2 regions of the Pseudoalteromonas sp. MIP2626 genome follow, and region 1 is predicted to be linked to the other one. Evidence: predicted binding sites of a transcription regulator. Region 1 holds the regulator's gene; the other holds the start of a gene.
The links. The regulator NrdR, encoded in region 1, represses ribonucleotide reductase genes. The targets are predictions, from matches to a motif close to AAACACNANATNTNGTGTTT.
Positions count from the first base shown of each region.

Region 1 (16,014 bases):
TGTTAGTTGCGTTACTTAATAAAGCCCGCTTTTGCGAGTAAGCTCATTGAAATATCAGCGCCCGTAGGCTGCTCTGCGCCTTTTATAAGCCGCTCTAAATAACGCGCAATTTGGTCGACTTCCAAATTAACTTGGGTGCCCACTTTAAAATTAGCTATCGTTGTTTGCTCGCTGGTATGGGGCACAATCGTTAATTTAAATTTATTACCTTCTACTGCGTTCACTGTTAGGCTAATACCATCAATACATACCGAACCTTTGTATGGTATGTATTTCATTAGGTTTTCATCTGTGCTTAGCCAATATTCTGTAGCACGTGCATTTGGCGTAATGGCGGTAATTGTAGCAATGCCATCAACATGGCCAGACACTAAATGCCCACCTAAACGCGAAACCGGTTGCATGGCTTTTTCAAGATTAACTGTTTGCCCTAATGTGTAATGAGCAAAACCAGTTAAATCTATGGTTTCATTCGATAAGTCGGCACTAAAACCATCTGCATGTTTATCAACAACAGTTAAACACACACCATTAGTGGCAATACTATCACCTAACTTAACATCACTCATATCAAGGTCAGGGCTTTGTATACGAATAGCTAAATCGCCTTGTTTTTTTTGTAATAAAGCAATTTTGCCTGTGGCTTCTATTATCCCAGTAAACATAGCATTACTCTTTTGTATCAAGTGGTTTTAATGAGCTTTTTACTGCGCTAATACGTAAATCATCACCTATACGCGTACACTCATTAAAAGTTAAATCAATCGTATTTTGCATACTGATCAACTCAGGAAAATTAACTAAACTCTTGCCATCACACCCAATTAATTTAGGCGCTAGATAAAAAATAAATTCATCTATTAAATCCAGTTCAACCATTTTACCCGCAAGGGTTGCTCCAGCCTCTAGCCACACAGTATTAAATTGCAGCTTTGCAAGCTTTTTTAAAACCGCGGTTAAATCAACTTTCGAATTACTAGCAGTTACTACTATATGCTTTACAAAATGCGGCCAATGTTGCGATTTATCAACCTTGGTAGTAAAAATTATTATTTCACTTTCAATAGCAAATAAAGCAAGATTTGGGGTTAAACGATTTTGCGAGTCAATAATAACACGCACAGGTTGGCGAAGCGGTAACTGTGTAGGTAATGCCTGCGGTAATTCATTTTTACGCACATTTAATTTAGCGTCATCTACTAATACTGTGTCGGCACCGGTTAAAATAGCGCAACTTTGTGCACGATATAACTGTACGTCTTGGCGTGCTGCTGCGCCTGTTACCCACTTACTTTGGCCATTATTAAGCGCTGTTTTACCATCAATACTGGCGGCCATTTTACACGTTACATAGGGCAGGCCATGCTCCATGCGTTTAAAAAAGCCTAAATTAAGCGCCCTAGCCTGTGCTTCAAGTAACCCATACGCAACCTCAATACCAGCGTCGCTAAGTATTTTCAGCCCCTTACCAGCCACTTGTGGATTGCTATCGACCATAGCGGCAATTACTTTTACCACACCGGCGGCTTTTAAACCTTCTGCGCACGGTGGTGTACGGCCATAATGGCTACATGGCTCAAGCGTAACATAAGCAGTTGCGCCTTTTGCTTTACTGCCAGCCATAGCAAGTGCATTTACTTCTGCATGCCCTTGTCCGGCAAGCTGATGAAATCCCTCGCCTACTATTTCATTGTTTTTAACTAATACACAACCTACGTTTGGATTAGGCGTGGTAGTAAACCGGCCTTTTTTAGCCAGTTCTATAGCACGTGCCATATACATTTCGTCATCTTGGTTAAAAACGCAGTCGCTTTGCATACTTACTCCCCTAAACGGGCAATTTCTTCGCCAAATTCGCGAATATCTTCAAACGAGCGATACACCGAGGCAAAGCGCACATAAGCTACTTTATCGAGCTTTTTAAGCGCTTCCATAATGCACTCTCCCACTAAATGGCTCGAAACCTCTCGCTCACCGGTTGCGCGTAATTGCGACTTTATTATATTAACTACTTCTTCTACTTGTTCGGTACTTACGGGGCGTTTTTCCAGTGCGCGGTTTAAACCATTTAACAATTTATCTTCGTTAAAGGGTTCGCGGCTGCCATCTTGTTTTATTACCCGTGGCATAACCAGTTCTGCGCCCTCAAACGTAGTAAAACGCTCATGGCAGTCATTGCATTCACGACGACGACGCACTTGGTGACCACCGCCAACCAGGCGAGAGTCAATAACTTTGGTATCTTTTGCGGTACAAAATGGGCAATGCATAGCTAGGTACTTCCGTTTTAAAAAACAAAAAAGGCCGCTTTAAAGCGGCCTTTATCTTAGCAAAAAACTAAGCGATTGTGATCTAAATTACTGTTTTACTTTTATTAAGCGTAAACAGGTAGTTTTGCACAAATTGCTTTTACTTTTTCTCTTACTTGCGCCTGTACTGATTCATCATTGATGTTATCTAGTACGTCACAGATCCAGCCAGCAAGCTCTTTAGATTCTGCTTCTTTAAAACCACGACGAGTGATTGCAGGTGAACCAATACGTAGGCCAGATGTTACAAACGGTGAACGTGGATCGTTAGGCACTGAGTTTTTGTTAACTGTAATATGAGCGTTACCCAAAGCAGCATCAGCATCTTTACCGGTAATATCTTTATTGATTAAATCAAGTAAGAATAAGTGGTTTTCAGTTTTGTCAGATACAATTTTGTAGCCACGTTCCTGCATAACAGCAACCATAGCTTGTGCATTTTTAACAACTTGTGTTTGGTATACTTTAAATTCTGGTTGTAGGGCTTCTTTAAATGCCACAGCTTTAGCAGCAATAACATGACATAAAGGACCGCCTTGGCCACCAGGGAAAACAGCACTGTTAAGCTTTTTGTAAATAGCTTCGTCGCCACATGCCGAAATAATTAAACCACCACGAGGGCCTGCTAAGGTTTTATGTGTAGTTGTAGTAACAACATGTGCGTGAGGAACTGGGCTTGGGTAAATACCCGCCGCAATTAAACCAGCAACGTGCGCCATATCTACAAAAAAGTAAGCGCCAATTTTATCAGCAATTTCACGTAATTTAGCCCAATCAACAATACCTGAGTATGCTGAGAAGCCACCAATAATCATTTTTGGTTTGTGCTCAAGCGCTAGCGCTTCAACCTGTGCGTAATCAATTTCGCCTGTAGTTTCATCTAGGCCATACTGAATTGCATTATAAAGCTTACCTGAAAAGTTTACGTGTGAACCATGCGTTAAATGGCCGCCATGAGCTAAGCTCATACCTAGTACGGTATCACCGGCGTTTAACAATGCTAAAAAAACGGCCGCATTTGCTTGCGAACCAGCATGTGGTTGTACGTTTGCATAGTCAGAACCAAATAGTTCGTTAGCACGGTCAATCGCTAATTGCTCAACAACGTCTACATGCTCACAACCGCCATAGTAACGTTTGCCCGGATAACCTTCTGCGTATTTATTAGTTAACTGTGAACCCTGTGCTTCTAGTACGCGTGGGCTACAGTAGTTTTCAGAAGCGATTAATTCAATGTGATCTTCTTGGCGCGCAGTTTCTTTTGCAATTGCGTCAAATAACTCTGGGTCAAAATCTGAAATATTCATGCTACGTTCTAACATTGGGGTCTCCTGGGGCAAGGTGTATGGTATTTTTTAGAGGCTTTATTGTACGCTTAAAACGACTATTTGCCTACGCTCTTAAGTTGAGGATATTTAAACAGGGATTGAATTTATTTCACAGGCTTTTTAAGATGATATTTTTTAATCATTACATAATAAATTAAAATATATATTAATTATTATATTTACATAGCTAATGAAAGTATTAACACCCACACTAAAATATACCTATAAAAAAGCGACCAAGGCCGCTTTAATTAGATCTTACTTTTAACTTAATTTTCTAAGTATTTCAGTACGTAAGGCATCATAATCAGCATTTATATCATTAGCTAAACATGGCTTGGCTAATGCATCTGCAAGTGGTTTTGGCATAGCTAGTTCAATGTTTAAAATACCTTCAACACTGTCTTTAAATTTAGCTGGATGAGCCGTTGCTAAAAAGATTCCGGCAGCGCCAGGAGCGCGATTTTCAACAAGTCCTTGGTATGCAATAGCGGTATGCGGCTCAGCAACATAACCTGTTTGTTGAATATTTTTCATCACTGTTTGCGTATCTTGCTCGTTTACGCTAGTTGAATAAAAATTATCGTAGCTAAACCAATTGTTGTCGAGCATAGATTGCACTCGTGGCCAGTTATTTGGCTTGCTTACATCCATTGCATTTGAAAGTGATTCAAGTGTCGCGTTTGGCGTCCAGTTTTTATCCAGCATAAAGCGCGGTACTGTATCGTTTTGATTAGTAGTTGCACTAAGTTTGCCAACAGGCAAACCAATAACAGCACCTATCATTGCCGCGCACACATTACCAAAGTTACCACTTGGAACCGAAATATGCGCAGTAGCCCGTTTTGCTTTTGGTAATTGTGCAATTGCCTCAAAGTAATAACAAACTTGTGCCACTAAGCGACTAATATTAATAGAGTTAGCAGAGTTAAGCCCCAGTGTAGATTTAACTTCTTCATCTAAAAAGGCATTTTTAACTAACTCTTGGCAATCATCAAAGCTGCCTTCAACCGCATAACAATGAATGTTGCCACCCAATGTAGTAAAGAGCTTTTGCTGCGCCAGTGAAATTTTGCCTTTAGGGTATAAAATTACCACGTCGATATTAGGCTTATTATAAAACGCATGTGCAACCGCCGCGCCAGTATCGCCCGACGTTGCAGTTAAAATAGTCACTTTATCGCCTTGATTAAACTGCGCTAAACACTCTGCCATAAAGCGAGCACCAAAATCTTTAAACGCTAAGGTAGGCCCATGAAACAATTCTAAGCAATAAGTGTTCTCTGCCACTTCCACCAGCTTAACCGGAAAGTTAAATGCATTTTTAACCATATGTGCAACGGTATCTGCTGGTAATTCATCGCCAATTAAATGCGAGAGTATTTTACTACTACGGGTTACAAAATCCATATCAAGTAGTGCATCAACATCCGTTAGTGGTGTTAATGACTCGGGAAAAAATACCCCTTGATTACGCCCTAAACCCGTTTTTACTGCCTCAACAAACGACACTTGTTGCGAACTATCTTTTAAATTATGTAATTGCATAACTACTATCCTATAAAACTGTTAATTGACGTGTGCCGTCGTTATCTAATTTACAAATATGGCAAAAACCTTGCTCGTTTATGTAGTTACTTTCAAGCCACTGCGCGCACTGCTGTGCAGCTTTTAATGTTTTACACACAGTAAATAATGTTGGCCCTGCACCAGAAATACTAACAATTTCGGCGCCTAGCGCTGGCAAACTCGCTTTTGCTTCACTAAAACCTGTTATAAGTGGCGCACGGTATGGCTCGGCTATATGGTCTTGCATAATACTTAATGCATCATCAAAGCGATGCATTAACAATAAACTACTAAAGGCAGATAAACGCTGCGCAAATTCTACACCTGCGTGCATGCTCAACTCTTTTGGTAAAACTGAGCGTGCTTTTGCTGTATTAAGTGAAAAACCAGGAAACGCAGCAACGTAATACCAGTTTTCATCAACTGGTAAAGCAATTGATTTATTAGGAATTAAATCGCCAGTTAGCTGCAGGCCACCTAAATAACATGGCGTGATGTTATCGTAATGACGACCACCACTAACAACTGCCTCAAAGTCGGCCATTAACTCAATAAGTTCAACTTGGCTAAGCTTGGTTCCGGCAAATTTATCTAGGGCAGCAAAGGTTGCTACCACCGAACACGCACTTGATCCTAACCCTGAACCTATGGGCAAGTTCTTTTTCAGCTCCAACTTTACACTTGGCATATTAGGCGCTACATGCGCTCTAAAATGCACTAAACATTGATACGCTAAGTTTTCACTGGCATCACTTGGTAGCTTATGCGCGTATTCGCCAGAGCAAATAAACTCATCGCTCGATGCGGCACTAACAACGGCTACATCGCCTAATAAACTGCCGTCAATAGGTGCAAGAGCTGCGCCTAATGCGTCAAAACCAACGGCAAAATTACCAATAGATGCGGGAGCATATACTTCAATCATTGTTTGCTCCTAGCGCGATAACGTTTTTAAAATATCAGCAAATACACCAGCGGCTGTTACTGCCGAGCCTGCGCCATAGCCTCGTATAACAAATGGGCGTGGCTGATAATACTGACTTAAAATTGCTAATGCGTTTTCGCCATCACGAATATCGTAAAGTGCATGCTTTGCATCAACGGCTTCTATACCTACCTTACAGTGACCTTGCTTAATTGTGCCTACGTAACGCAGTACTTTACCCTCTGCGGCAGCACTTGCTATTCGGTCGTTAAAACCTGCGTTTAGGCTAGGGAGCTTTTCCATAAACGTATTTACATCATCGCCTTGTGCAAAACCGTGCGGTAATACCGACTCTACTTCAATGTCGCTTAGCTCTAGTGGCATGCCAGATTCGCGGGCAATAATTAATAGTTTTCGTGCTACGTCTGTCCCCGATAAGTCATCACGCGGATCAGGTTCAGTAAAGCCACTTTCTTTGGCTTTAATTGTTGCCTCAGACAGTGACAAGCCATCTTGCAGCGCACCAAACATGTACGATAGCGAGCCTGATAAAATACCGCTAAATTCTAGTAACTCGTCTCCTGCACCAAATAACGATTTTAAGTTATCAAGTACCGGTAAACCCGCTCCTACATTGGTTTCGTATAAAAACTTACGGCCATTTTTTTGCGTTGCTGCAATTAAGTCTTGATAGTAAGCATACGAGCTTGTATTGGCCTTTTTATTTGCGGCTACGACATGGAAACCGGCATTTAAAAAGTCTACGTATTGCGCCGATAACGCATCTGACGAAGTACAATCAACTAATACTGGGTTTATTAAATGATTTTGCTGTACAAATTGTTCAACTAGTTTTAAATCAAAAGCCTGCTCTGATGCGCCAAGCTTTTGCTGCCAGTCATCAAAGGCAATACCTTCACTGTCTAAGTGTAGCTGGCGAGAGTTGGCAACCCCATAAAGCTTAAGTTTAATATTGCGTTTTTCAAGCCAAGTTTGTTGACGCTCTAATTGCTCAATAAGCTCTTGACCTACTAAACCACACCCTAATAAAAACACGTCAATTGATGGTATATGGGTAAAGAAATTCTCATGACAAACCTTTACAGCGCCATTACAACGTTCACCATCGATCACGGCCGAAATAGAACTTTCGGTAGAGTCTTGGGCTATAGCTACAATATTTACTTGTGCTTGAGCAAGTGATGCAAAAAACTTAGCCGCTAAACCTTTGTGCGCACGCATATTATCGCCCACCAAAGTAACAATAGCTAAGTTACGCTTTACTTGTATTGGTTCAATTAAACCTGCTTGAGACTCTAATTTAAATGCGGTTTGCAGCGCTTCAAGTGCCAGCGCTAAATCGACCTCATGAACACAAAAACTAATACTGAACTCACACGATGACTGGGTAATTAAAACAATCGACACATTATCAAGGGCAAGGGCATTAAATACTTTAGATGCCATCCCTACTTTACCTTTCATGCCCGGGCCCGACACGGTAAGCATTGCTAAATCTTGTAAACTTGATAGTGCTTTTACTGGCTCAGATGAAACGCTCTCGTTACTAATAAGTGAGCCTTGTGCATTGGGGTTACGCGTGTTTTTAATTTCGCACGGTACACCCGCTTTAGCGCAGGGTAAAATTGTTTTAGGGTGTAATACTTTTGCACCAAAGTAAGAAAGCTCCATCGCTTCTTTATAAGATAAAAAATCAACTTTAGTGGCGGTTTTTATATAACGCGGATCAGCACTGTAAACACCATCTACATCAGTCCAAATTTGGCAAACATCGGCTTCTAAACAAGCTGCCGCAATTGCCGCAGAATAATCTGAGCCATTTCGGCCCAAAGTGGTTAGTTCGCCTTGCTCATTACTGGCAGTAAAACCGGGCATAATATAAATAGTTGCTGGTTGTTCTTTTAATACGGCTTGAAAGCGCACTTTACTGGCAACTAAGTCTGCCTCTGCATCTATGTAACCACCGGTTGATACTATGCAATTGGTCGCTTCAAGGTACTGCGCGTTTAAATCACCGAGTAAGCATTGCATTAACGACACACTAACGCGCTCACCAAAGCTAATAATAAAAGCACGTACTTGCTCAGGGCAGCATTTAATCAGTGATACACCATCAAGTTTATTTTTAAGCTCGGTAAAATTTGGCCAGTTTTCAATTTCACCATAGCCTTGCTCTACTGCTTTTTTTAACTCGTCACATCGATTTACCAGTGCTTGCCACAAGTGACTAAAGTCTTCACCCTGCTCAGCCGCTGAGGCTAATGCAACTAATGAATCTGTCATGCCACCGGGGGCTGAAAGCACTAATAACATTTCATCTTTTAATTGTGCTTTTGCCAGCACGGCAACCATCTCTAAGCAAGCAAAGTCGGCAAGCGATGATCCGCCAAATTTTAAAACGCGCATTTTTTATGTTTCCTCATTCCATAAAACGAAAAAAGGCCTGGGTTCTAAGTGAACACAGGCCTTTAAATTTGTTGCACCGACCTATGCCACTATCCAGTTAGGATGATGGTTGTAATAATAATGGTCGCTGCAAGACTAAATGTTTTCATAGCTTAAGACTGCCTTAACACAGGCTATACTGTCAACCCTCATTAAGAAGATAAAACAGTCTTTTTTTTCATCTTAACTTCTAGAAAATGCCAAATTTATGCAAAATATTATTAAGTATTATTTTGCCAACTGGCTTTTCGATAAACCCTATAACACCTAATTGTGCTACGCGCTGCTGCATTTGCTGTTGAATATCTGCCGAAATGACTAATACAAAACACTCCATTTTTTCTGCTTTAATATGCTCCAACACCTGCACACCATCGAGTATCGGCATAGTTAAATCGAGGCAAACTAAATCAAAATGTTGTTCTTTCAATAACGCTAACGCATCTACTCCATTTATCGCTTGGCGTATATCGGCGGTTATACAGTCATTTAAGCAACGTATCACTTGTTTGCGGGCTACTGCTGAATCGTCACAAACTAAAATAGAAAAGTTCATCATGAAAACCAGTTACTAAGGCGATGCATTAAAGCCAGCATAAAAACAACCTCTCGTTCAGCCAAACTTAAAGCCGAAAAACTTCAAAAATATCGAGCTTCACTATAACTGAATTAATGTAAAATACACTAGGGCGTGTTAATTTTTCAAAATTGAAATTTATTCAACCAAGAGTTATTTATATTTGGCCTAGCCTGCGCATTATCAAACCCAGCATTAAACTATAGTGTAATGCAAAAAGCTAAACGCTAAACGCTAAATACATATGCACTTAGTTTTAAACGGCCTGTATAAAAGTGTAGCAACTTATTGCGCAACAAGTGCGCAGCGACAGCAAGCAAGATTACACATACTCAATTATGACTGCGCTCCTTAAAACAACTTGCTATTTTTTAAATATGCCACAATAAAATCAGCCATTTCGAGATACTGATTTTATTGCTATGATTGTGCAAATTTTTCAAATGGATCTGTATTCCTATGTGGTTTAGTAACCTTATATGTTATCGCTTTAAACAAGATGTTTCGTATACACAAGAAGATTTTGACAAAGCATTAGAGCAAGACTTATTTCGTCCATGTACGGGCCAAGAGCTGGCTACATTTGGCTGGACAAAAGCGTTTGGGAAACACGGCGAAACTTTATCGCATTTTTCACAAAAAAGTATTTTAGTTTGCGCTAAGCGCGAAGAAAAAGTATTACCTGCATCGGTTATAAATGAGCTAGTTGCAGAAAAAGTCGATTTAATTGAAGCTGAAGAAAATCGCCCAGTTAAAAAGAAAGAAAAAGACGAATTAAAAGAAAACATTTTACATACACTGCTACCACAAGCATTTAAAAAGTCGAGCTTACAGTTTGCATTTATTGACCAAGAAAACGGCTGGGTTGTGGTTAATAGCGGCAGTTTTAACAAAGCCGAAGAGTTACTCGCACTTTTGCGTAAATCGTTAGGCACACTGCCTGTAGTACCTGCATTTGCCAATTACGACCTAGATGTATTTTTAACCGACTGGTTAACTAACTTCAGCACGCCTGAAGGTTTTGCAATAGGCTCAGATGCAGAGCTAGAAGAAGCAGATGACAGTGGTGCGCAAGTTAAGCTTAAAGGCCACGACCTATCGTGCGACGAAGTTAAATCGCACCTTGAAACCGGTAAACGTGTTACTAAGCTTGCACTTGATTGGCAAGAACGCGTTAAGTTTATGCTGCAAAACGACGGCTCTATTAAGCGTTTAAGCTACAGCGATACCTTAAAAGAAGAAAATGCTGATATTCCAAAAGAAGACATGGCAGTAAAACTCGATGCTGACTTTATTTTAGCTTCAGAAGAAATTAAACAGCTACTTGAAGAGCTAACTCAAGGCTTAGGCGATATAGACGACTTAGCTTAAGCGCTAACCCTTGCTAAGTTAAGCCAAAAAAAGCACGATTTAATCGTGCTTTTTTACACTCACTACTTAATTACTATTAGCAAAACATCTCTTTTATATCGTCAACCATAGCGTGATACTCATCGCTGGTGAAAAGCTGCATAGAAGGAATAATTCCTTTGTTAATATAAACCTGTAGCGCGGCCGACTTATCTGACACTTGTAGCGTGCCCTCTAAAATTGCACCAATCCTAATAAAATCAATATAGCTTACCTGCTCAGGGCGATGACTGGCATCAGCCCAGTTTTGCGCCACATCAACAAATTCATCAGGAAACTCCCACGCTTTCATTATAGAGCCACCAATTTTACCACTGAGCTTTTGAATTGCATGGGCTAAAAAGCTAGGATTAGCAAATAGCTCAGGATGGCGTTCGGCTTCGGTTAAAATGGGTAATACACCAATATTATAAATTAATGATGCCAAGGTAATCGAATCTCTATTTAAAGAGTTTTGCTTATTATTCTTTAAGTAAAATTCCATTAATGCAATTGAGTGACTCGCTACTATTAACGTTTTTTGCCACGCTTTGCCCATGTAACCTTTAATTAGCTCGTTGTTAGATACAAACAATTGCTCCATTGCCATAGCCGTTGCAATATTTTTAATTTGTCGTAAGCCTATGCGAGTAACTGCTTGATGTAAGTTAGATACCTTAACTGAGCGCCCCATAATTGCACTGTTAGCTACTTTAATCATACGGGCTGTTAGTGCTGGATCATGTGCAATCACATCGGCCATTTGCATCAAGTTTACGTCATTATTATCAGCAGCTTGGCGCACTTTAATTGCTACTTCAGGTAAAGTAGGCAGCACCAAAGTGTCGTTATTTATTCTATCAATCAAAATTGTTAACAATGCATTTTCAGTAGACATAACATCCCTATGATTAGTTATTTATAAGCTAAAACAAGCCTTATATTGTTGTTATTATATGCTTTAGTATTACTTAAATTATAGTTAAAGCTAACAAAACTACATAAATTTATTTTTTATTTACTATTTAACATCAGTTAATTACACCTCTAACGCCTAAAACTTGCTATTTACCACGGTGTTTTGCTTTAATGCAGTCACTATAAGGCAGTATTTTTAAGATAGTAAGCGCCTTAGCGAACTGCATACAAATAATAAATCTTACTTTTAAATAGGCAAAATAATGAATTTAAATAAAATTAGCCAAGCAATTATGCTCTCCGGCATCGTTTTTCTTAGTGCTTGTTCAGAGCAAGCCCCTTCTTCTAGTAATAAAACGGCTGTTAAAACAGAGCAAGTAAAGCCAGTAGGTCCAACACTTATAAATACCGATAAACAACGTTTAGACATTTACACTGACTTTAGCTTACAAACTGATTTATCACATTTAAGTGATAACCAAAAAGCTATGGTGGCAAAGCTTATAGATGCTTCAATAATTATGGATGATTTATTTTGGCAGCAAGCGTTTGGTGAAAATAAAGAGTCATTTTTAGCTAAACTAGCTGATGACAAAGTGCGTAAATTTGCCGACATAAACTACGGTCCATGGGATCGTTTAAACGGCGATAAAGTGTTTTTATCAAGCTATAAAGAAAAAGCAACTGGTGCACAGTTTTACCCTGCAGATATAACTAAAGAAGAGTTAAATAAAGCTGATCTTGCAGATAAAAATGGGCTTTACTCTATTATTAAACGTGATGAGCAAGGTAACCTTTACAGCGTGCCATACTCTAAAGAGTACGCAACCGAGCTTTTAGAGGCTGCTAACTTGCTACGTGAAGCAAGTAAACTAGCAGACGATAAAGAGTTTGCTAACTATTTAAACCTTCGTGCAGACGCGCTACTAAACGATGACTTTCAAGCGTCTGATTTTGCGTGGATGGATATGAAAAATAACCCAGTAGATGTGGTTATTGGTCCAATTGAAACTTATGAAGACCAATTGTTTGGTTACCGTGCTGCTTATGAGTCTTATGTATTAATTAAAGATTTAGCATGGAGCGAACGCCTGGCTAAATTTGCTGCCTTTTTACCTGAGCTACAAAAAGGCTTACCGGTTGATGATAAATACAAACAAGAAGTTCCGGGATCAGACGCCGACCTAAATGCCTACGACGTTGTTTACTATGCAGGGCACTCAAATGCGGGCAGTAAAACCATTGCAATAAACTTACCAAACGACGAGCAAGTACAGCTTGAAAAAGGCACGCGCCGTTTACAACTTAAAAATGCTATGCGCGCTAAGTTTGACAAAATTTTAGTACCAATTGCAGAGCAACTTATTGTGCCTGAGCAACGTAAGCATATTACCTTTGATGCATTTTTTGCTAATACCATGTTCCATGAAGTAGCTCATGGCTTAGGCATTAAAAATACCCTTACTGGTAAGGGTACTGTGCGCCAATCATTACAAGAACACGCCAGTGCGCTAGAGGAAGGTAAAGCCGATATTTTAGGTTTATACATGATTGAGCAACTACTTAAAAAAGGCGAAATTACTGAAGGTACACTAGAGGATTACTACACCACCTTTATGGCTGGTATATTCCGCTCAGTACGTTTTGGTGCATCTAGTGCTCATGGTAAAGCGAATATGATCCGCTTTAACTTTTTTGCTCAAGAAGGTGCTTTTTCTAAAAATGAAGCCGGTTTATACCGTGTAAATATGGAAAAAATGAGCCATGCTATGGCTAAATTATCGCGCTTAATTTTAACCATTCAAGGTGATGGCGACTATCAAAAAGTAGATCAGCTTATTGCTACGCACGGTAATATTAAAGCAGAGCTAGCAGAGGATTTAGAAAAGCTAAGCCAAGCTAATATTCCGGTTGATGTTACTTTTAAACAAGGCAAAGCAGTGTTGGGCCTTAAATAGTTTATAGCCTGTTTACTACCTAAAATAGCCTAGTAAATAAAAACTAAAAAAGCGTTACAGCTCAAAACTGTAACGCTTTTTTATTGAGTTAAAAGTGCTCGGTGTCGTTATTTAAGCTAAACGCTAATTATTTAGTAATAATTACTTAGCAGTAATAACGCTGCGCACTACAGGCTCTAAACTACTCATTCCCCAATGCTTCCCCTTTGCTAGGGCCGATTCAATATCAAGCCCCTCTGCATGAGCAGAAATAGCCATTAAAGCCCCTACTCTATTGCTACTAGCACAATGTAACAGCACAGGTTCGCCGTTTAGTTCTGCCATTATTTTAGCCAGCTTTTGTGCGTTTTCAACGCTAACATCTTGCGCGCCAGCAATTGGCAATGCGTGATACTGCATCCCTAACGAAGCCACCAACTGGGCTTCATCCCAGTCTTGCTCGTTTTCGCCACGTAAATTAATTACGTGCTTTACTCCAGCATTAGCGAGTTGTTTAAGCTGCTCGCTCGTTGGTTGTGCCGCAGACAACGTTTGATTTTCGTGAATAACTAAATTACGCACATCGCTAGTTTTAACTGCTGTAATATTAATAGACTGCTCTGTTGCAAACGCTGCGCCTGTAGTTAATAGCGCAGTGATAAATAATGCATTGGCAAACAACTTAATATGTCTCATCTTGGCTCTCTCTATAAGGTTTTAGAATTAAAAGTGGGCTTTTATTTTTGCTATTTTCTCGTCTTCATATGGCACTGCCGGGTGTTTACCCCATACTGGCGCAGGCCAAGCGGCATCGCTAGTAAAGCGCGCAATATGATGAATATGTAATTGCGGCACCATATTACCAAGCGCCGCCACGTTTAATTTATCGGGATTAAATACCCGCATTAATAAATGACTCAATTTTGCCGACTCGCGCAAATAAGTAACTTGCTCATCCTCGCTTAAGTCAATTATCTCTTTTAAACCGGATTTTTTTGGCGCCAAAATAAACCAGGGGTATTGGCTATCGTTCAATAGTAATACTTTACACAGCGGCCAATCGGCAAGCTCTATACAATCGCGCTTAAGCTCTGGGGCTAGTTCAAATGTGGGGTGGGTCATCATAGTGTCCTACTTTGTCTTTAATAATTACCACTTTATAGCATTTAGTTGCAGTTGCACACGCTTGGCTTTACCATTCTAAGCAATATTTATTAAAGCGAAGGCAACCCTGTGCTAAAAAAAATAAAACACCTTTCACTGGCCATCCCTCTGCTAGCAAGTGCTGTTAGCGTACAAGCAAAACCACTCTCGCTAGAGCGTATTTTTGACGACCCGAGTTTATCGGGTAAATCTCCTGTGCAATTAAAGTTTTCGCCCGATGGCAATCGCGTTACTTATTTACAAGGCAAAAGTGACGACTATAACCGCTACGACTTATGGGAATATAACTTAAAAGATAACACCAACCGTATGCTGGTCGATTCAGCTAAGTTATTCTCGGGCCCAGAGAACCTCTCTGACGAAGAGAAAGCACGCCGCGAGCGCCAGCGTATTTTTGGCCAAGGTATTCTTGAATATAAGTGGTCTAAAGATGGTAAAGCGTTATTGTTCCCACTTAACGGCGATTTGTATTACTACGAACTAGCAGCAAATAAAAGTAAAAAACTCACCAATACCGAGGCATTTGAAACCGATGCTCGCTTTTCGCCAAAAGGTAATTTTGTATCTTTTATTCGCGAGCAAAACCTGTACGCTTTAGCGCTCGATTCTGGTAAAGAAATTCAACTAAGTAACGATGGCGGCGGCATCATTAAAAATGGCATGGCCGAATTTGTTGCACAAGAAGAAATGAGCCGTATGACCGGCTATTGGTGGGCCGACGACGAGTCTAAAATTGCCTTTACTCGCGTTGACGAAAGCCCAGTAAAAGAAGCGCTACGCAACGAAATTTACGCCGACGAAGTAAAACTATTCAATCAACGTTACCCATTTACTGGCACTAATAACGTTAAAATACAGCTTGGCGTAGTTACCTTAAACAATCAGCAAGTGGATTGGGTAGATTTAGGCAAAGATGAAGATATTTACCTTGCCCGAGCAAAATGGTTAAAAGATAGTAATACGCTCTCGTATCAATGGCAAAACCGCTCACAGCAAACGTTAGAGCTGCGCTTTTATAACAGCAAAACTAAAAGCCAAAAAGTAGCGCTCACCGAAAGTAGCGATACCTGGATAAACTTACACTTTGACCTTGAGTTTTTAAAAGACAAAAAGCATTTTGTATGGGCGTCTGAGCGTGATGGTTTTAAACATTTATACCTTTATCGCACCAATGGCCAATTAGTACGTCAAATTACTAACGGCGAATGGGCGGTCGATAGCTTAAAAGGCATAGATGAGAAAAAAGGCCTCGTTTACTTTTCAGGCAGAAAAGACACCCCACTCGAAAGCCACTTATACAGTGCCTCGTTATTTAAAAAAGGCGATATTAAACGCATTACCGAGCAAGGCCAATATCACGACGTCGTACTTGCCAAAGACAACAAAACCTTTATTGATAATAGCTCGGCGGTTAATCAGCCAAACGCTGCAG
Region 1 covers NZ_JAATTW010000017.1:30,680-46,693, reverse strand. The annotation lists gene HC000_RS09385 (riboflavin synthase) at 12-665, opposite strand; gene ribD (bifunctional diaminohydroxyphosphoribosylaminopyrimidine deaminase/5-amino-6-(5-phosphoribosylamino)uracil reductase RibD) at 670-1,818, opposite strand; gene nrdR (transcriptional regulator NrdR) at 1,821-2,270, opposite strand; gene glyA (serine hydroxymethyltransferase) at 2,375-3,631, opposite strand; gene thrC (threonine synthase) at 3,902-5,185, opposite strand; gene thrB (homoserine kinase) at 5,196-6,131, opposite strand; gene thrA (bifunctional aspartate kinase/homoserine dehydrogenase I) at 6,141-8,558, opposite strand; gene HC000_RS09350 (response regulator) at 8,788-9,156, opposite strand; gene rdgC (recombination-associated protein RdgC) at 9,634-10,545, shown strand; gene HC000_RS09340 (HDOD domain-containing protein) at 10,622-11,461, opposite strand; gene HC000_RS09335 (hypothetical protein) at 11,745-13,439, shown strand; gene HC000_RS09330 (sulfur transferase domain-containing protein) at 13,581-14,114, opposite strand; gene HC000_RS09325 (HIT family protein) at 14,142-14,540, opposite strand; gene HC000_RS09320 (S9 family peptidase) at 14,652-16,014, shown strand, end outside.

Region 2 (16,014 bases), on a different contig from region 1:
TTAAGTCTAATCCTTTTGAAGGCTTAAACCTAAATTCAGTGTTTGAAGGCATGAAAGATGCGTACGCAGGTAGCGCTTTTCAAGTTGAGATCCCTGAGATCCAAGCTGCTTTTGAAAAAATCAATGAAGAAATTCAAGCTCGTCGCGAGCAAGAATCACAAGTACTTGCTGCTGAAGGCATTGCATTTTTAGAAGAAAATGCAAAACGTCCTGAAATCACAGTAACTGAGTCAGGTCTTCAATACGAAGTAATTACTACAGGTGAAGGCGATAAGCCAACAGCTGAGTCTACAGTACGTGTTGATTACCACGGTACATTAATTAATGGTACTGTTTTTGATAGCTCATACGAGCGCGGTCAACCTGCTGAATTCCCAGTAGGTGGCGTGATCAAAGGTTGGACTGAAGCATTACAAATGATGCCAGCGGGTACTAAATGGCGTCTTTACGTTCCTCATGACCTTGCTTATGGTGAACGTGGTGCCGGTGCTGCAATCGCACCTTACTCAACACTAGTATTTGATGTTGAGCTACACGAAATTATTGCTTAAGTATTCTTAAGCAATAAATAAAAAACCGCATTCATTAAATTGAATGCGGTTTTTTTGTGTCTTACAGTATATTTAACTTTTTCTATTGCTCATTTACGCTCATTCACTTCTCTTTTTAAAAAGTATTTAAAGTAAAATATGTATAAAGAGGATGAAAAACACTGCACTTTAGCAAGCAATAAGCCCCAGCATGGCTAGAGCTTATTAACGATTAGGGAGTTAAAGTATATTGTTAAAAGTAGCCGCGAATACCAAAGCGGAAGTTTCTACCTGGTAATGGTGCGGTGTCTTTAATAAATGAGCTATGTACAAAACCAAGCTCATCAGTAATATTATCAACGTTGATATACAGTTGTGTATCAAGGTTACCTAAATCTAGCTGATAGTTAGCTTGTGCATCAAATAAAGTATAACCATCGGTTTTAGTCTCGTAGGCGGTAATATCGGTTTGTGAAAAATAATGGGTACCGGTTAATGCGAATTGCCAATTACCTAAGTTGTATTGCAACTCAGAGCCTAATTTATTAGCAGGGATACGAGGTAAGTTTTCATCGTCTTGCTTTAGTTTTGCTCGCGTAGAGTCACCAAATACTTTAACCAAGGTGCTTGCGTTAACTTTATAATGCGCATCAAACTCTAAGCCATACAGCTCGGCGTCTTTACTGGTAAACTGATACACCGCCACACCATGGTCGTGGCCGTTATCAGCCGCTTCTAAACCATGTTCTTCATCAAATACTAAGCCAGTATTTTCTTGAAAGTAAAAGTTTTTAATATCATTATAAAAAAAGTTTACAGAGTAACCAAAGTCACCGCTAAAGCGTCTAAAACCTAAATCAATATTGGTTGAGGTTTCTTGTTTGATATTCTCGGGTTCAAAATGCGCTTCACCGTCTTCAATATGATAGCCTAGGCCAAGCTCATAGGTACCAGTTGCAATGTGTAAGCCATTAGATAATAGCTCTGCAGAGAGCGGGGCACGTTCTGAGTGTGAAAGACTCATTGCCATACTATATCCAGGGGTATATTGCCAAATAGCACCCATTGAAGCGCTAAGGTTAGTAAAGCTTTTAGTGTAGTCAAGTACTTCAGCATTGCTTGTTTGCGTGTCATCATGGCTATGCTGATGCGTTGCTATTTGGCTTTTTATTTTATAGTCTTCAACTCGCGCACCTAACTCAATAGTTACATCACCAAACTCACGTTCTTCTAATAAATATAAAGCATTAGTGGTCGTTACACTGGCTGGCGTAAATGCTTCTTCGCCGTTGGCATCATAATCAGAATCACTGTAGTGATAACCCACCATGCCGTGCCAATCAGCTAATTTATGTTCTATGTTTAAGCGTGCTTCAGTGGTTTTGTTTTTAAATGTAGTGCCTATTTCACCATTTTCAATTTCACTGTGTAAGTAATCTGTATAGCCTAAGCGCAAATTAATGGTTTCAATCCAATTATTATGTAGCGCATAGCTTAATAGACCTTGCCAGCGATCTTGCTCTAACTGGGCAAAAACAGGTGTTTCTTCATGTGCTTCATCACTATGGGCATCGCCGTCGGCTGCATGATCGTGTTCATGTCCGTGATCATGCTCATGACCTGGAATACCATAATCCGTTTTTATTTTACCGTAAGAAAACCCAACCGTTAAATGCTCACCTACGTAGCTAGTACCAAAGTTAACGGTTTCACTGTCGATAAAGGTGTTTTCTACAGAATCTTTACTTTCAACATCACCATCTTCGTGAAGCTGGTTAAATCGTGGTGTTTGATAGTCATCGCCGCTGCGTTTAGTGCCATCAAAATGAAAGTTAAAATTATTATAACCCGTCTCTAACTTTGCAGCGTAGGTATTCGCGTTGGATACCGAATCGTGACTGTATTCTACTGCACCGGTTAATTCATCTATATTGCTCGTAGGAATACGGTTATCAACTACGTTTACCACACCACCAATAGCACCAGAGCCATACAGTAGGGTACTTGGGCCACGTAGTACTTCTATTTGTTCAGCAGCTAAGCTGTCGCTAGAAGTAGCATGATCAGGGCCAATACGCGATGCATCACTGCTGTCTAAGCCATTTTGCATAATTTTAACCCGAGGGCCATCTAAGCCACGAATAATTGGGCTTGATGAAACAGGGCCAAAATAACTCGCGTTAACTCCCGGTAAGCCTTTTAGGGTTTCGCCAAGCGTTGGCTTTGACTTGTTTCTTAGCTCATCACCAGAGAGTACATTTACCGGAGAAATCATTTCTAAGCTACTTTTGTGCAAGGCCGATGCAAACACAACTACAGTTTCAATAGAGGTTGGCTTTAAAGCAATTGCAATATTGTTTGATGACTCGGTTACCGTAATGCGTGAATCGCTATAGTTATCTTTGCTAATATGCAGCTGGCCGCTCGCATCAAGCTCAATGGCAAACTCGCCAAGCTTGTTAGTTTTAACGCTTTGAGATTTACCGTGTACATGAATAGTGGCGTTTTCAATAGGTTGATTTTTTTCATCTGTTACTTTGCCATTAACAGTAGCAGCAAGTGCAGAGTGAGAGCATAAAACAGAAAAAATTGCAGAAGAAATTAATGTTAGCTTAGTCATGAGTCTTTAAGTTCGTGGTTGTTATGTTGTGATATAATATAACACTACAAAAGCGACGGTTCAATGATGTTATAGTATAACCTTATCGATTTTAGTAATTAATTAGCAGGGAAATCTGCAAGGCTTTGATTGTTAACAATTTATAAAGGTTAATTAATTTGGTTTATGAATATGTTTTTTATAAAGGGCTAAAAAGTACTTTTAAACTAAGTGGTTTAAAAGTACTTAAAACTGATTAGAGAGTGATTTTTAGACTGTTTGGTTTAAATGAAGTTAAAGTTTAATATGTATGTCGCCATTAGGTTTGCAGCAGCACAACAGTATTTCGCCGTCGCGTACAAACGCTAGAGGCTCTTCATTATAATCAACTTTACCCGACACTAAAGTCGCTCTGCAGGCACCGCAATAGCCTTCGCGGCATTGAAAGGCCACTTCTATCTGTTGAGATTCTAGGCAGTGTAAAACAGAAGGGCAGCCAGTGCTAAATTCTATGCACTGGCTGTTATCTGCAAGCGTAATGCTTGCAGTAGGTCGATCAGTCATTATAAATCAAAGTCACCAAATTCAGAGGCATCAACTTGCGAGTCTATTTGACCAACAAGGTAGGAGCTAATTTCAGCTTCTTGTGGTGCTACTTGCACGTTATCTGACACCAACCAAGAGTTTATCCATGGGATAGGATTACTGTTGTTTTTAAACTGTGCAGGAAAACCAATGGCTGTCATTCGAGCGTTGGTAATGTATTCAACGTACTGACATAAAATGTGTTTATTTAAGCCAATCATTGAGCCATCTTTGAATAAGTACTCGGCCCATTCTTTTTCTTGCTCTGCAGCGTCCACAAACATTTTAATTGCTTCGTCGCGGCACTGCGCGGCAACAATCGCCATTTCTGGATCGTCTTTACCGTCTTGCATAATATTTAAAATATGCTGAGTGCCAGATAAATGTAGCGCTTCATCGCGGGCAATAAGCTTGATTATTTTAGCGTTACCTTCCATCAATTCACGCTCAGCAAACGCAAACGAGCAGGCAAAGCTGACATAAAAACGAATCGCTTCTAAAATATTTACCGACATCATTGCCAGGTAAAGTTTCTTTTTCAGCTCAAATAAATTAACAACAACAGATTTACCGTTAATCTCGTGTTTGCCTTCACCGTATAAATTGTAAAGCGACACTGAGTTAATTAAATCATCGTAGTATTTTGTTACCGCATCGGCACGTTCACTAATTTTATCATTGCTAACTATGTCATCAAAAATAAGTTCAGGTGCTTGGGTAACATTACGAATAATATGCGTGTACGAGCGGCTATGAATCGTTTCACTAAACGCCCACGTTTCTATCCATGTTTCTAACTCTGGTAGCGATACAATAGGCAGTAGGGCCACGTTTGGTGAACGCCCTTGTACGCTATCAAGCAATGTTTGATATTTTAAGTTACTTAAAAATATATGCTTTTCATGATCAGGTAATGCTTGAAAGTCTAAGCGGTCTTTGCTTACGTCTACTTCTTCTGGGCGCCAAAAAAACGAAAGCTGCTTTTCAATTAGTTTTTCAAAAATAGGGTATTTTTGTTGATCATAACGAGATACGTTAACGGTTTGGCCAAAAAACATTGGCTCTTCCATTTGGTTATTATGTTTACGACTAAAGGTAGTATAAGACATGTTTATCACTCAAAAAACTATCAGAATAAAGCGGGCTTAGTGCCCGCTTAAAATAAAAACTCAAAAATTAAATTTTACACGCGCCGCCTGCGCAATCATCATCTTCAAGATCCGGTGTATCTTCTTGTGCATCAGATGCACCATCGCGGGTATTGTGATAGTACAAGGTTTTAACACCCAGTTTGTAGGCGCTAAGCAAATCTTTTAATAAGACTTTCATCGGTACGCGACCGCCTTCAAACTTACCAGGATCATAATTTGTATTGGCCGAAATAGACTGGTCAATAAATTTTTGCATTATACCCACAAGTTGTAAGTAACCATCGTTTGAAGGAATATCCCACAGTAACTCGTAGTTATCTTTTAAACGTTCATATTCAGGTACAACTTGCTTTAAAATACCGTCTTTACTTGCTTTAACGCTAATATGACCACGTGGTGGCTCAATACCGTTTGTTGCGTTAGAAATTTGCGACGATGTTTCTGATGGCATTAGCGCACTTACTGTTGAGTTACGCATACCGTGCTCTTTAATGCTGGCACGTAATGCATCCCAATCAAGGTGTAGTGGCTCATCACAAATTTTGTCAAGATCTCGCTTGTACGTATCTGTTGGCATTATACCTTGAGAGTAGGTTGTTTCGTTAAACTTAGGACATGCACCACGCTCTTTAGCAAGCTCGTTTGATGCTTTCATTAAGTAGTATTGAATCGCTTCAAATGTTTTGTGCGTTAGTGCATTTGCGCTGCCATCTGAATAACGCTTACCGTTTTTAGCTAGGTAGTATGCGTAGTTAATTACGCCTATTCCTAGAGTACGACGACCCATAGTGGCATTTTTTGCAGCCGGTACTGGGTAGTCTTGAAAATCAAGTAAGTTATCTAAAGCGCGTACAGCAAGCTCAGCCAATTCTTCAAGTTCATCTAGTGACTCAATAGCCCCTAAGTTAAATGCAGAGAGTGTACATAGCGCAATTTCGCCTTCTTCGTCGTTTACGTTATCCAACGGCTTAGTTGGTAATGCAATTTCTAAACATAAATTAGATTGGCGAATAGGTGCCACTTTAGCAATGAACGGGCTGTGCGTATTACAGTGGTCAACGTTTTGTAAGTAAATACGACCGGTACTTGCACGTTCTTGCGCAAACATTGAGAACAGTTCAATAGCTTTAATGCGTTTTTTACGAATTGATTCGTCTTGTTCGTATTTTACATAAAGCGCGTCAAACTCGTCTTGGTCTTCAAAAAATGCATCGTAAAGGCCTGGCACATCAGAGGGGCTAAACAAGGTAATGTAGTCGTCTTTAATTAAACGCGAGTACATTAGTTTATTAAACTGTACGCCGTAATCTAAATGACGCACGCGGTTGTCATCAACCCCGCGGTTATTTTTAAGTACTAACAGGTTTTCTACTTCTAAATGCCAAAGCGGGTAGAACAAGGTTGCTGCGCCGCCACGTACACCGCCTTGCGAACAGCTTTTAACCGCTGTTTGAAAGTGCTTATAAAAAGGAATACAACCCGTATGGTACGCTTCGCCATTGCGAATATGGCTACCCAGTGCACGAATGCGACCTGCGTTAATGCCAATGCCGGCACGTTGCGATACGTATTTAACAATTGCAGACGAGGTGGCGTTAATTGAATCAAGGCTGTCGCCACACTCTATTAATACACACGAGCTAAACTGGCGTGTTGGCGTACGAACACCTGCCATAATTGGCGTAGGCAGTGAAATTTTAAACAATGAAATCGCATCGTAAAAACGTTTTATATACGCAATACGTGTATCGCGAGGGTAGTCAGCAAATAAGCTAGCAGCGACTAAAATATATAAAAACTGCGCGCTTTCATAAATCTCACCGGTTACACGGTTTTGAACTAAGTATTTACCTTCAAGCTGTTTAACCGCAGCATAACTAAAGTTAAGGTCACGGCTGTGATCTAGGTATTCGTCTAATTCGTCAAGCTCTTGCTCGGTGTAATCTACCAGTAGGTGAGCGTCGTAGCGTTTGTCGCCAACCATTTTTGTTACATGATCAAATAAACGTGGTGGCTCAAATTGGCCATACGCTTTTTTACGTAAATGGAATACAGCTAAACGTGCTGACAAATACTGATAATCAGGAGATTCTTTTGAAATCTGATCGGCTGCAGCTTTAATGATGGTTTCGTGAATATCTTTAGTACGAATACCGTCGTAAAATTGAATGTGTGATTTTAATTCAACTTGCGAAACCGAAACGTTATTTAACCCTTCGGCGGCCCATTCAATAACGCGATGGATCTTGTCAAGATCAAGTGGCTCTTTACGGCCGTCACGTTTGCTTACAGATAACTGTTGGTTCATAGTTTTGCCTGTATTCCTTGGAAATTAAGTATTTTGACCAATGATTAATACTCCAAAATAACAGAGTATCTATTCATTTATTATTGTTTACACCAATTCAGGCGATTTTATTGAATAACATTTAGCCACAATATCTGGTGTTGTTCAAATTAGAGATCACAAGATAGTGTGGTCCGCGTTGTTTTGCAAGGGACAGAATTGCCCCTAATTGTGGATAACGTCGGGATAACACATTTGTGTTAGTAAGCATTAACCTTCGAACATTCGGTTAAGTTGAAATTTACAAAAATCAACTAAGGATCTACTAAATTTACGCTTTTTAAAAATATATTTTGACTGCTTTTTTTATCAGCAGGCTTTGTGTGAAAACTAACACAATCACAATATATAGTGTTTAATAATTAACATAGCACTATATATGGTTAAAACCTTCAATAGGGCTTTGCCAATTAAAATCGGCCTGCCAGCTCAAAACTTCGGTTAAGTTAGGCACGTAACCCCAAAGTGCGGTTGCGGTGTGCATACCTGCCGCTTTACCTGCTTGAATGTCACGCAAAGCATCGCCAATGTACAAGCAACGATTTGGTGCAACGCCCATTAGCTTGGCACAATGTAGTAAAGGTAAAGGCGAAGGTTTAGCTTCAGCTAAAGTATCGCCACTGATAACCACGCAGGCATTTTTTAAAGCAGGGATCGCGGCTACTAAAGGGGCGGTTAAAAATCCGGGTTTGTTAGTCATGATCCCCCATTTGATGTTTTTTCGCTCCAGTTCGATAAGTAGTGGCTCAATACCAGCAAAGCACGTGGTGTGTTTGGCTATATTAGCCGCGTAGGCATCAATTAATTGCTTAACGAGTTGTGCTTGCGGTTGCTCACCCCATTTATCTTTAAAACCGACCTCTAACAAGGCTGCTGCGCCATTAGATGCAGCAGCGCGATATACCTCACGACTTACTGTATCTAATTGCTGCGAACGCAGTACGGTATTTAAAGCTGCACCTAAGTCATCAGCGGTATCGAGTAAAGTGCCATCTAAGTCAAATAAAAAAGCATCGTACTCTATAGTAGGTGACGTTGATTGAGAGCTGACCATTACGCTAACTTCTCAAAATGCAGAATATAATTTACGCTTACGTCGGTATTAAGCGAGTACTGCTTAGATAATGGATTATAAGATAACCCAGCACTGGCGCGCACTTTTAAACCCGCTTGTTCAGCCCAGGCAATTAACTGTGCTGGTTTAATAAACTTTTTATGATCGTGAGTGCCTTCAGGCACCATTTTTAATAGCTTTTCTGCACCAATAATGGCGTATAAATAGGCTTTAGGGGTTTTATTAAGTGTTGAAAAAAACACATCAGCACCGGGTTTTGCAAGCTCTGCAACAGCATGAATAATAGAAGCCGGATCGGGTACATGCTCCAGCATTTCCATACAGGTTACTACATCAAAGCGAGCAGGGTGCTCGGATGCATATTGTTCAGCAGGTACTTTAATATACTCTACATGTACGCCTGTCTCTAGGCTGTGTAATTTGGCAACAGTTAAAGGCTCTTGGCCCATATCTATGCCGGTTACCTTTGCCCCCATGCGCGCCATGCTTTGGCTTAAAATACCGCCGCCACAACCTACGTCTAGTGTTTCTTTGTCAAATAGACCGCCAGTTTTATTGGCTATAAAGTCTAAACGTAAGGGGTTTATTTCGTGAAGCGGTTTAAATTCCCCGTCTAAATCCCACCACCGCTCTGCGATGGCCTCAAATTTTGCAATTTCTGCGTGATCTACATTTTGATGTTCGGTCATAAAATACTTCCTCGTCAATCTGGGGGCATTATATAGGGCTAAATTGGTAAATCGCAAAGTTTTGCGCCTGTAAATCTAAATAAATTGTGGTAGCATGTTTCTTTAGCAATAATAACAAATTCTCTTGATACCTAATAGTGGGTGTTTAAGAGCTGATACTGAAGGAATGTGATATCAATGACTGATCTCGCCCATGGCATTCTGCCAGTCAATATTGAAGACGAGTTAAAAAACTCCTACTTAGATTACGCAATGAGCGTAATTGTAGGACGTGCATTACCAGACGTGCGTGATGGCTTAAAACCTGTTCACCGCCGCGTTTTGTTTGCAATGAACGAGCTTAGTAATGATTGGAACAAGCCTTACAAAAAATCGGCACGTGTTGTCGGTGACGTAATCGGTAAATACCACCCACACGGCGATAGTGCTGTTTACGACACTATAGTACGTATGGCACAGCCATTCTCACTGCGTTATATGCTAGTAGATGGTCAAGGTAACTTCGGTTCGGTTGATGGTGATTCAGCAGCGGCAATGCGTTATACAGAAGTACGTATGGCAAAAATGTCGCATGAATTATTAGCCGATCTTGAAAAAGAAACGGTTGATTTCGTTCCTAACTACGACGGCACTGAGCAAATCCCTGACGTTTTACCAACCAGAGTTCCTAACTTATTAGTAAACGGTTCATCGGGTATTGCGGTAGGTATGGCAACAAACATTCCACCTCATAACTTAACTGAAGTGGTAAATGGCTGTTTAGCACTCATTCAAAACCCTGAATTATCTATTTTAGAGTTAATGGATTATATCCCGGGCCCAGATTTTCCAACTGCTGCAATTATCAACGGTAAAAAAGGCATAGAGCAAGCCTATTTAACTGGCCGTGGTAAAGTGTACATGCGTGCCCGCGCTGAAATAGAAGTAGATGAAAAAACGCATCGTGAAACTATCATTGTTCACGAAATACCTTATCAAGTTAACAAAGCGCGCCTAATTGAAAAAATTGCCGAGCTGGTTAAAGATAAAAAAATTGAAGGTATTAGTGCACTACGTGATGAATCAGATAAAGACGGTATGCGTATCGTTATTGAGATTAAACGTGGTGACGTAGGCGAAGTTATTTTAAATAATTTATATGCGCAAACGCAGTTACAAACTGTGTTTGGTATGAATATGGTTGCGTTAATTAACAACCAGCCTAAGTGCTTTAATTTAAAAGAAATGCTTGAAGAGTTTATTATTCACCGCCGTGAAGTAGTAACTCGTCGTACTGTTTTTGATTTACGCAAAGCGCGTGACCGTGCACATATGCTAGAAGGTTTAGCAATTGCACTGGCAAACATCGACCCAATTATTGAGCTTATTCGTAATTCACCAACACCTGCTGAAGCAAAAGTTGCTTTAACAGCGCGTTCGTGGGAATTAGGTAACGTAAAAGCCATGCTTGATAAAGCAGGCGAAGACAACGTTGCCCGCCCAGATTGGTTAGCTGCTGAGTTAGGTATTCGCGATGGTCAATACTTTATTTCTGAGCAACAAGCTCAAGCAATCCTAGATTTACGCTTACATAAGCTAACGGGTTTAGAACACGAAAAGATTCTAACTGAATACCAATCGTTATTAGATTTAATTGCTGAGCTTTTACATATTTTGGCAACACCAGAGCGTTTAATGGAAGTTATTCGCGATGAGTTAGTTGAAATTAAAGCGCAATATGGTGATGAGCGTCGTACTGAAATAAATGCCGCAGCACACGATATCAGCCTTGAAGATTTAATTACCGAAGAAAACGTAGTAGTAACGCTTTCTCACGAAGGTTATGTTAAGTATCAGGCTCTGTCTGATTACGAAGCGCAGCGTCGTGGTGGTAAAGGTAAATCGGCAACGAAGATGAAAGATGAAGATTTCATTGAACGTTTATTAGTTGCTAATACGCACGATACTATATTGTGTTTCTCAACGGCTGGTCGTTTATATTGGCTTAAAGTGTATCAGTTACCACTTGCAAGTCGTGCAGCGCGCGGCAAACCAATTGTTAACTTATTACCACTTGAGGCAGATGAACGTATTACCGCTATATTACCAGTACGCGAGTATGCAGAAGATAAATACATCTTTATGGCAACCGCATTTGGTACAGTGAAGAAAACACCACTAACGGCATACAGTCGTCAACGTGCAAGCGGTATTATTGCGGTTAACCTAAATGAAGGCGATAGCCTAATTGGTGTTGATGTTACCGATGGCAGCAACGAAATTATGTTGTTTACCGATGCGGGTAAAGTAGTACGCTTTAAAGAAGCAGAAGAAACAACGGTTGTTGATGAAAACGGTAACCCAGTACTAGACGAAGAAGGTAACCCTGAGATTCGCTTCAAAGGTGTTCGTCCTATGGGCCGTACAGCTACAGGTGTTCGTGGTATTAAAATGCCTGAAGGACAACGCGTAGTATCGTTAATTGTGCCTAAAACAGATGGTGCTATTTTAACCGTGACTGAAAACGGCTACGGTAAACGTACTTTACTTGAAGACTACCCAGCGAAGAGTCGTGCGACTCAAGGTGTAGTGTCTATTAAAGTAAGTGAGCGTAATGGTGCGGTTGTAGGTGCTGTACAAGTTGACGATAACGATGAAATAATGATTATTTCAAATCGTGGTACCTTAGTACGAACTCGCGTTAATGAAGTTTCTACGGTTGGACGTAACACGCAAGGTGTTATTTTGATCAGAACTATTGACGAAGAGCAAGTAGTTGGTTTACAACGTATAGAAGAGATTGAAGTTACCGAAAGTGACTTAATTGATATCGAAGACGTCGAAACAGTTGATACGGTTATTGATGAAGTAGCGGATGATAATCCTCCTTCAGAATAATTGAGATTAAAAAAGCGGCCTTGGCCGCTTTTTTTAATGGTGTTGAATAAAATTAATATTAATAATACTGCGCAATAAAATAATTTTTACAATAGCAAAAAGACTCAATTGCAAGACGTTAATTTATATATATAGTTGTTCTCAGTAATTGTTTTATATTGCTCTGTTTGCTGCATTAATGCAGCCTTATAGGTAATGAAGGCTTTAATACTATGAGTGAGGCTATAGCCCACTTAATAATCACAGCTTTAATTTAATGTGTATAACCTGATTGAATGGTAATCGGGTGTTTAATTTTTTAATTACTGGAATGAGGAAAAGGTAATGAGTAAGTATAATTTTTGTGCGGGGCCGGCCATGTTACCGCCAGCAGTAATGAAAAAAGCACAACAAGAATTTATAGATTGGCAAGGTTTGGGTGTATCGGTGATGGAAATGAGTCACCGTAGTAAAGAGTTTTTAGCGCTCACTAAAAAATGTGAAGCGAGCCTGCGTCGTTTAATGAATATTAGCGATGAATTTGAAGTGCTGTTTATGCATGGTGGCGGTCGCGGTCAATTTAGTGCTGTGCCATTAAATTTACATCAGGAAAATAAATCAGCGGTTTACTGCGAAAACGGCGTATGGTCAAAAAGTGCAACGGATGAAGCAAATAAGTTTACCCAAACTACTGCTATCGATGTTCGTAACGATACCGATGGTCAATTTTCGATTAAAGCAGTGGCAGACTGGCAGTTGCCAGCAGATGCGTCGTACATTCACTATTGCCCTAACGAAACCGTTGATGGCTTAGAGATTTTTGATGTACCGAGTCATCCAACAGCGCCAATTATTGCAGATATGTCGTCAACTATTTTATCGCGTGAAATTGACGTTAATCAATTTGATTTAATTTACGCTGGCGCACAAAAAAATATAGGTCCTTCGGGCATTGCAATCGTTATCGTACGTAAAACATTACTAGCACGTGAAGGGCTTCCTAAACCAGGTATTTTAGATTATGCACTAGAGGCCAAGCAGGGCAGTATGTTTAATACGCCACCAACATTTGCATGGTATTTAGCGGCTGAAGTATTCCAATGGCTTGAGCAAAATGGTGGTGTAAAAGCCATGGAAGCACAAAATATTGCAAAAGCTGAACTACTTTATAATTTTATCGATAATTCTGATTTTTATTCTAATAAAGTAGCTAAGCATAGTCGCTCGCGTATGAACGTCCCTTTTTGGTTAAATGATGAAAGCTTAAACAGTAAGTTTGTTGCTCAATCAAACGAAGCGGGCTTGCTAGCACTCGAAGGCCATAGAATTGTAGGTGGAATGCGCGCCAGTATTTACAACGCAATGCCACTTGAGGGCGTGCAAGCGCTTGTTGATTTTATGGCTGCTTTTGCAAAGGAAAATAGCTAATGGAACAATTACGCTTAGAACCTATTTCGTGTGTTAATGGCAGCGTCACTCTGCCGGGTTCAAAAAGCTTATCAAACCGTATATTGTTATTAGCGGCATTGGCAAATGGCACTACTGTTGTTGAAAACTTACTTGATAGCGACGATATACGCCATATGTTGGGCGCGTTACAATTATTAGGTGTTAACGTTAGTTTAAACCAAGAGCGAACAGTTGCTACAGTACAAGGTGTTGGTGGGGTATTTAAAACCCCAAGAGAGCCTTTGTTTTTAGGTAATGCAGGCACAGCTTACCGTCCTTTAACCGCTGTACTTGCTGCGGTTGCAGGTGAGTACGAACTGATTGGCGAGCCACGCATGGAAGAGCGCCCAATAGGGCATTTAGTCGATGCGCTGCAAGCACTTGGCGGTGATATTACTTACAGCAAAAATAAAGATTACCCACCGCTTAAAATTATAGGTGGGCAAATTAACGGTGGTGAAGTTGCAATTGACGGCAGTATATCAAGTCAATTTTTAACTGCATTACTAATGGCTGCACCACTGTTTAATGGTGATACCAAAATAACGATTAAAGGCACTTTAGTATCTAAACCCTACATTGATATTACCCTTGATGTAATGGCACGCTTTGGAATAGAAGTTGAGCATAGTAATTATGCAACTTTTACCGTAAAAGGTGGTCAACAGTACCAGTCACTTGAACGTATTATGGTTGAAGGCGATGCGTCTTCTGCATCTTACTTTGTAGCTGCAGCTGCAATTGCCGGTGGCGAAATTGAAATTAAAGGTGTCGGTGCTAAATCGGTGCAAGGCGATATTGGCTTTGCTAAAGTAATGGAACAAGTGGGCGCTAAAATAGATTGGTATGATGAGCGTTTAGTTGTTCGTAAAGGCCAATTAAACGGTGTTGATATTGACGCAAATGCCATACCTGATGCAGCAATGACATTAGCCACTGTGGCTCTATTCGCTAAAGGGCCAACGGCTATTCGTAATATTTATAATTGGCGCGTAAAAGAAACCGATCGACTACACGCTATGGCAACTGAGCTCAGAAAAGTGGGCGCAGAAGTTGTAGAAGGGCACGATTTTATAGAAATCACTCCCCCGAAACACTTTAACGATGTAGCAATTGATACTTACGATGACCATCGCATTGCCATGTGTTTTGCTATGGTTGCCGTAGGTGGAAAGCCAATCACGATTAATGATCCTAAGTGTACTTATAAAACATTTCCGACATTTTTCAATGTATTAGCATCAGTTAGTGAGTAGGTTTTTGATGTTAATTAATAAAAAGTTACACACTAATAGCGATCTATTTAAATAACTGACGTATAATATTGCGGTTTACTTAGGTGTGCATTGTAGGAGGTTTAAATGCAGGCGTTATTAATGCCCGTGATCACCGTAGATGGCCCAAGTGGTTCAGGTAAGGGAACTGTTTGTCGCTTGTTAGCCGAAAAGTTGGGATGGGATGTACTTGATAGTGGCGCAATTTACCGCGTTTTATCTCTAGCGGCACTTCACCATCAAATCGCATTAGATAACGAAGATGCATTAGTTCCCTTAGCTGCTAACTTAGATGTACAGTTTTTGGTAGATAGTCAAACTAATGCAGCAAAGGTTGTTTTAGAAGGTGAGGATGTAACCACCACAATCCGTAACGAAGAAGTAGGGGCTGCAGCATCAAAAGTAGCAGCACTACCTCGCGTACGCGAAGCGTTATTACGTCGCCAACGCGCATTTAGAACTGAACGAGGTCTAATTGCTGATGGTCGTGATATGGGTACTGTGGTTTTTAAAGATGCACCGCTAAAAATATTTTTAACCGCCAGTGCACAAGAACGCGCCAAACGACGTTTTGTTGAGTTGAATGCTCGCGGTCTTAATGTTACACTGAGTGGTCTATTAAAAGACATTCAAGAGCGTGATGATCGCGATATGAATCGTGCCGTTGCGCCACTTGTGCCTGCAGAGGATGCTATTGAGCTTGATACTAGCGAGCTTAATGCACAGCAAGTATATGATAAGGTATTAACTTTATTGGATACGGCTATCTCTGAAGGTCGGCTTCCTAAACGAAGCTAAACACATTTTATGCACCAGCAGGATGCCAGTGCTATTTTAACAACCCCATGCAGCATGGTTGCTTATTGGTATAATATATAGAGACGTATATTCGTATGTCAGAAAATTTTGCGCAGTTATTTGAAGAAAGCTTAAAGGGTTTTGAAGCAGAGCAAGGCTCTATCGTTAAAGGTACAGTAATCTCAATCGAGAACAACATTGTACTTGTAGATGCTGGTCTTAAATCAGAAAGTGCTATCCCTGCTGAGCAGTTCAAAAATGCTGCTGGTGAACTTGAAGTTGCTGTTGGCGACGAAGTAGATGTTGCACTAGATGCAATTGAAGACGGTTTCGGTGAAACTATCCTTTCTCGTGAGAAAGCGAAGCGTCACGAAGCGTGGATCCGTCTTGAGAAAGCATGTGAAGAGCAAGAAACTGTTACTGGTGTTATCAACGGTAAAGTTAAAGGCGGTTTCACAGTTGAAGTTGATTCAATCCGTGCTTTCCTACCTGGTTCACTTGTTGATGTTCGTCCAGTACGTGACACAACTCACCTTGAAGGCAAAGAGCTTGAATTTAAAGTAATCAAGCTTGATCAAAAACGTAACAACGTTGTTGTTTCACGTCGTGCAGTTATCGAATCTGAAAACTCACAAGAACGTGAAGAGCTTCTTGCTAACCT
Region 2 covers NZ_JAATTW010000001.1:40,971-56,984, reverse strand. The annotation lists gene HC000_RS00245 (FKBP-type peptidyl-prolyl cis-trans isomerase) at 1-551, shown strand, start outside; gene HC000_RS00240 (TonB-dependent receptor) at 784-3,150, opposite strand; gene yfaE (class I ribonucleotide reductase maintenance protein YfaE) at 3,424-3,693, opposite strand; gene nrdB (class Ia ribonucleoside-diphosphate reductase subunit beta) at 3,693-4,823, opposite strand; gene nrdA (class 1a ribonucleoside-diphosphate reductase subunit alpha) at 4,891-7,173, opposite strand; gene HC000_RS00220 (HAD-IA family hydrolase) at 7,586-8,266, opposite strand; gene ubiG (bifunctional 2-polyprenyl-6-hydroxyphenol methylase/3-demethylubiquinol 3-O-methyltransferase UbiG) at 8,266-8,976, opposite strand; gene gyrA (DNA topoisomerase (ATP-hydrolyzing) subunit A) at 9,154-11,853, shown strand; gene serC (3-phosphoserine/phosphohydroxythreonine transaminase) at 12,178-13,260, shown strand; gene aroA (3-phosphoshikimate 1-carboxyvinyltransferase) at 13,260-14,537, shown strand; gene cmk ((d)CMP kinase) at 14,643-15,353, shown strand; gene rpsA (30S ribosomal protein S1) at 15,449-16,014, shown strand, end outside.
Region 2: nrdA (class 1a ribonucleoside-diphosphate reductase subunit alpha) is a predicted target of NrdR. The motif match lies at 7,297-7,316, and genes of this name have one in related genera.